DNA from 2 places in the Streptomyces roseofulvus genome. Region 1 is predicted to be linked to the other one. Evidence: riboswitches for the same ligand, from Rfam matches in the RefSeq annotation. Region 1 holds a riboswitch; the other holds the start of a gene.
What was found. A riboswitch is a leader RNA that binds a small molecule or an ion and turns the genes downstream of it on or off. The one in region 1 is predicted to bind glycine.
Positions count from the first base shown of each region.

Region 2: another riboswitch for glycine. It lies ahead of gcvP (aminomethyl-transferring glycine dehydrogenase); the one in region 1 lies ahead of gcvT (glycine cleavage system aminomethyltransferase GcvT).

Region 1 covers NZ_BAAAWE010000001.1:5,644,315-5,647,262, reverse strand. Annotated here, with positions in the region: gene ABFY03_RS26235 (AAA family ATPase) at 42-704, opposite strand; glycine riboswitch at 877-979, shown strand; glycine riboswitch at 981-1,078, shown strand; gene gcvT (glycine cleavage system aminomethyltransferase GcvT) at 1,132-2,247, shown strand; gene gcvH (glycine cleavage system protein GcvH) at 2,325-2,702, shown strand; gene glyA (serine hydroxymethyltransferase) at 2,727-2,948, shown strand, end outside.
Region 2 covers NZ_BAAAWE010000001.1:1,491,267-1,494,214, reverse strand. Annotated here, with positions in the region: gene ABFY03_RS06860 (DNA polymerase IV) at 1-241, shown strand, start outside; gene ABFY03_RS06855 (PRC-barrel domain-containing protein) at 249-620, opposite strand; glycine riboswitch at 734-833, shown strand; glycine riboswitch at 834-949, shown strand; gene gcvP (aminomethyl-transferring glycine dehydrogenase) at 1,012-2,948, shown strand, end outside.

The sequences.
Region 1 (2,948 bases):
CCCGCCCCGGCCGTGACCAGAACCCGCCTCCGGGACGGGCGTCAGGCGGTGTCGCGGAAGCCGATGCGGCGCAGCACGGTCGCCGCGTCCCGGTCGAGGAGGGTGGCGGAGGCGCAGCCGCGGGGCAGCCGGCCCGCCTCGACGGCGGCGACGAGCCGGCCGACGGCCCTGCGGTGCCGGGCGAAGGCGTACGCGGACACCCCCCGGCCCCGCTCGCGCTGGCCGTCCCGGGCGGTGGCCGGATCGACGTCGAGGAGGACCAGGTGGAGGGCGCGGCCGCGGCGGGCGGCGGAGCGGGCCAGCCAGCCGCGGACCCAGGACTGGGTGCCGCAGTCGTGGACGACGACCCCGGCGCCGGAGCGCAGGGCCCGCCGGAGCCCGGCGTAGTGGGCGATCCGGACCAGCGGGCGGTAGAGCGCGTACGGCAGGAGGCGGGGCATCCGGGCCTCCCAGCGCTCGCGGGCGTCCTGCGAGTCGACGCCGCGGCCCTCGGCGGTCCGCCGCAGCAGCGTGGACTTGCCGCTGCCGGGCAGTCCGGAGACGACCACGACGTCGCCGGCGGCGAAGGTCAGGGCGCGCGGGCCGCGCCCGCCCCGGTCGCGCAGGTCCCGCACGACGCGCCCGCGGGCGCGGGTCCGGGCGCGGGCCCGCTGGGCCGGTATGGCTGCTTCGCCGGCGAAGACGCCGGTGTGCTGGATCCTCATCGCTGCTCCCCCTGTCGGGCCCCGGGAGACGTACCGGGTGACCTCACGGAGACCCTTGCCCACGAAGTGTAAAGAAACGGTAATCCGAGACAAGCGATTTGCGGCGCCGACACCGTATGCGAGGATGTGCGCGCCAGGCGCGCGCAGCGCCCACAACCGCATACCGGCCGCTCGAATCCGCGCGGGAGAGTTCCGGACCGGCCCTGGGGCCGTCCGGGCGCCGAAGGAGCAAGTCCCTCCCTTGAATCTCTCAGGCCCCGTACCGCGTGGATGAGGCAGATCTGAAAAGCGGGACACCCGTCGTGTCCCCACCCAAGGTGCAAGCCGGGGATGCCCCCGGTGAACCTCTCAGGTTCCATGACAGATGGGGAGGAACGTCCTTGCCTGTCATGTTTTCCGCCTTCGGGACCCGGGAGCCACGTCCATCATGAGCACCACCCCCCGCCTGACCGCCCTCGATGCCCTGCATCGTTCGCTGGGCGCGACCATGACCGACTTCGCCGGCTGGGACATGCCGCTGCGGTACGGCAGCGAGCGCGACGAGCACAACGCCGTCCGCACCCGGGCCGGCCTCTTCGACCTCTCCCACATGGGCGAGATCACCGTGACCGGCCCGCAGGCCGTCGACCTGCTCGACTACGCCCTGGTCGGCAACATCTCCACGGTGGGCAACGGCCGCGCCCGCTACACGATGATCTGCCAGGAGGACGGCGGGATCCTCGACGACCTGATCGTCTACCGCCTCGGCGAGACCGAGTACATGGTGGTGGCGAACGCCTCCAACGCCCAGGTCGTCCTGGACGCCCTGGTGGCCCGTGCCGGGGGCTTCGACGCCGAGGTCCGCGACGACCGCGACGCGTACGCCCTGCTCGCCGTGCAGGGCCCCGAGTCCCCCGGCATCCTCAAGCAGCTCACCGACGCCGACCTGGACGGCCTGAAGTACTACGCGGGCCTCCCCGGCACCGTCGCCGGCGTCCCGGCGCTGATCGCCCGGACCGGCTACACCGGCGAGGACGGCTTCGAGCTCTTCCTGAAGCCGGAGCACGCCGAGGGCGTCTGGAAGGCCCTGACCGAGGCGGGCGCGGGCGTCGGCCTGATCCCGTGCGGCCTGTCCTGCCGCGACACGCTCCGCCTGGAGGCGGGCATGCCGCTGTACGGGCACGAGCTCACCACCTCGCTCACCCCCTTCGACGCCGGTCTCGGCCGGGTCGTGAAGTTCGAGAAGCCGGGCGACTTCGTCGGCCGCAAGGCCCTGGAGGCCGCCGCCGAGCGCGCCGAGACCGCCCCGCCGCGCAAGCTGGTCGGCCTGATCGCCGAGGGCCGCCGCGTCCCGCGCGCCGGCATGCAGGTCGTCTTCGGCGGCGAGGCCGTCGGCGAGATCACCTCCGGCGCCCCCTCCCCCACGCTCGGCGTGCCGATCGCGATGGCGTACGTCGACGCGGCGCACGCGGCCCCCGGGACCGAGGGCGTGGGCGTGGACATCCGCGGCACCCACGAGCCCTACAAGGTCGTGGCGCTGCCGTTCTACAAGCGCCAGAAGTGACGCATTCGTCTCACGACACGTCTCACCCCGCAAGACCCCCGTACATCCGCACTCCCCCGATCCAGGAGAATCAGGCCATGAGCAACCCCCAGCAGCTTCGCTACAGCAAGGAGCACGAGTGGCTGTCGGCCGTCGAGGACGGCGTCGCCACGGTCGGCATCACCGAGCACGCGGCCAACGCCCTCGGTGACATCGTGTTCGTCCAGCTCCCCGAGGTCGGCTCCACCGTGACCGCGACCGAGGAGTGCGGCGAGCTGGAGTCGACCAAGTCCGTGAGCGAGCTGTACTCCCCGGTGACCGGCGAGGTCGTCGAGGCGAACCAGGACGTCGTGGACGACCCGTCGCTGGTGAACTCCGCTCCGTTCGAGGGCGGCTGGCTGTTCAAGGTGCGCCTCACGGCCGAGCAGGACGACCTGCTCACCGCCGACGAGTACACCGCCTTCACCGCAGGCTGACCGAGACCCCGTAGGGATCGCTTCATGTCGCTTCTGAACACTCCCCTCCACGAGCTGGACCCCGACGTCGCCGCCACCGTCGACGCCGAGCTCCGCCGTCAGCAGTCCACCCTCGAGATGATCGCCTCGGAGAACTTCGCTCCGGTCGCGGTCATGGAGGCCCAGGGCTCCGTCCTCACCAACAAGTACGCCGAGGGCTACCCGGGCCGCCGCTACTACGGCGGCTGCGAGCACGTCGACGTGGCC
Region 2 (2,948 bases), 4.2 Mb from region 1:
ACGGCGCTGGGCGCCGGGTCACGACGTGCGGCACGCGGTGCTCGGCGCCGGCTGGGTGCAGGGGAGCGGGCTCGGGCGGGTCACCGTCCGCTTCGAGGAGCCCGGCGGCACGGCTCCGGGACGGGTGCGCACCTTCTCGGTGGACGATCCCGACCTGGAGCCGGCCGATCCGCTGCCGCTGGTGCCGGGCGGGGTGACGGGGGCGGAGCGGGCCGCCCCGGTCGTCCGCCCGGGTGAGTGAGCGCGCGCTAGGCGGCGTCGTCCTGGCCCGCGAGGCGGCCGAAGTCCGGGATGTGCTCCGGCGGGGGCGGCAGCGTCAGCTCGTAGTGGCGGTAGAGCTGGAGTTCCTGCTCGGGGGAGAGGTGCCGGCCCACGCCGAAGTCCGGGGCGTCCTTGATGAGGGAGCGGTCGAAGGGGATGTGGAGGCCGTCGTCGGCCAGCTCGCTCGGCTCCAGCGGGACGAAGGCGTCCCGGCTGAACAGGCCCGTGCGGACGGCCGCCCACTCGGGGACGCCGGTCGCGTCGTCCAGGTACACCTCGTCCACGGTTCCGATCTTGTGTCCGTTCCGGTCGAACGCCTTGCGGCCGATCAGGCTGCGCGGATCGATGTCGGTCTGCACGGTCCCTCCAACTGGTCGCAACTGCACTACACCCCTACGAAAGTGCACATCTGCGATGTCGGCCACTTGAGCGATGACAGCGACAACGGCGCTGGTAGGCTGGCTGTGGCTGTCGACACCGTGCGGGAGAGTCCTCCGGAGAAGGTTTCCGGGGGCGCCGAAGGAGCAAATCCTCCCCGGAATCTCTCAGGCACCCGGTACCGCGCGGGCGAGGTCACTCTGGAAAGCAGGGCGGGAGTCCGACGGCCCCCGCTCTCACCGACGGTGAAAGCCGGCGTGCCCCGCGCGTGCCGGTGAAGCTCTCAGGTTGAGATGACAGAGGGGGAGGCCGTCCGGGCACCCGCGCCGAGGTGCCCCTCGCAGGTCGTGACGACCAGGAGGCCCCCGCATCATGACCGCCAACCGCACTCCGCTCTCCGAGCTCGAACAGGGAATCCCCTTCGAGCAGCGGCACATCGGACCCGACGCCGAGGCGCGGGCCAAGATGCTCGCCCAGGTCGGGTACGGCTCGCTCGACGAGCTGACGGCCGCCGCGGTGCCGGACGTCATCAAGAACGCCGAGGCGCTGGACCTGCCCGGCGCCCGCACCGAGGCCGAGGTCCTCGCCGAGCTGCGCGCCCTCGCCGGCCGCAACCAGGTCCTCGCCCCGATGATCGGCCTCGGCTACTACGGCACCTTCACGCCGCCGGTCATCCTCCGCAACGTCATGGAGAACCCGGCCTGGTACACGGCGTACACGCCCTACCAGCCGGAGATCTCGCAGGGCCGCCTGGAGGCGCTGCTCAACTTCCAGACGATGGTCGCCGACCTGACCGGTCTGCCGACCTCCGGCGCCTCCCTCCTCGACGAGGGCACCGCCGCCGCCGAGGCCATGTCGCTCGCCCGCCGGGTCGGCAAGGTCAAGAACGGCGTCTTCCTCGTCGACGCCGACGCCCTCCCGCAGACGATCGCCGTCATCCAGACCCGCGCCGAGCCGACCGGTGTCGAGGTCGTCGTCGCCGACCTCTCCGACGGCATCCCGGCCGAGATCGCCGAGCGCGGCGTCTTCGGCGTGCTCCTCCAGTACCCGGGCGCCTCCGGCGCGGTCCGCGACATCAAGCCGCTGATCGACGCCGCCCACGAGCTCGGCGCGATCGTGACCGTCGCCGCCGACCTGCTCGCGCTCACCCTGCTCGAATCGCCGGGCTCGCTCGGCGCGGACATCGCCGTCGGCACCACCCAGCGCTTCGGCGTCCCGATGGGCTTCGGCGGCCCGCACGCCGGCTACATGGCCGTCCAGGACAAGCACGCCCGCTCGCTGCCCGGCCGCCTGGTCGGCGTCTCCGTCGACGCCGACGGCAACAAGGCCTACCGCCTCGCCCTGCAGACCCGCGAGCAGCACATCCGCCGCGAGAAGGCCACCAGCAACATCTGCACCGCCCAGGTGCTCCTCGCCGTCATGGCCGGCATGTACGCCGTCTACCACGGCCCGGACGGCCTGAAGCAGATCGCGCAGCGCACCCACCGGTACGCCGCGATCCTCGCCGCCGGCCTGACCGCCGGGGGCGTCGAGCTCACCCAGGGCGCCTTCTTCGACACGATCACCGCCCGGGTGCCCGGCCGCGCCGACGCCGTCGTCGCCGCCGCCCGCGAGGCCGGCGTCAACCTGTACCCGGTCGACGCCGACCACGTCTCCGTCTCCTGCGACGAGACCACCGGCCGCGAGCAGCTCGCCGCCGTCTGGGGCGCCTTCGGCGTCACCGGCGACGTCGAGGCCCTGGACGCCGCCACCGAGGACGCCCTCCCGGCCGCGCAGCTGCGCTCCGACGCGTACCTCACCCACCCGGTCTTCCACGCGCACCGCTCCGAGACCGCCATGCTGCGCTACCTGCGCCGCCTCGCGGACCGCGACTACGCGCTCGACCGCGGCATGATCCCGCTCGGCTCCTGCACCATGAAGCTGAACGCGACCACCGAGATGGAGCCGGTGACCTGGCCCGAGTTCGGCCAGATCCACCCCTTCGCGCCGATCGACCAGGCCCAGGGCTACGTCACGCTCATCACCGAGCTGGAGGAGCGCCTGGCCGAGGTCACCGGCTACGACAAGGTCTCGATCCAGCCGAACGCCGGTTCGCAGGGCGAGCTGGCCGGTCTCCTCGCGGTCCGCGCCTACCACCGCGCCAACGGCGACGAGCAGCGCACCGTCTGCCTCATCCCGTCCTCCGCGCACGGCACCAACGCCGCCTCCGCCGTGATGGCCGGCATGAAGGTCGTCGTCGTGAAGACCGCCGAGGACGGCGAGGTCGACGTCGAGGACCTGCGCGCCAAGATCGCGCAGCACCGCGACGA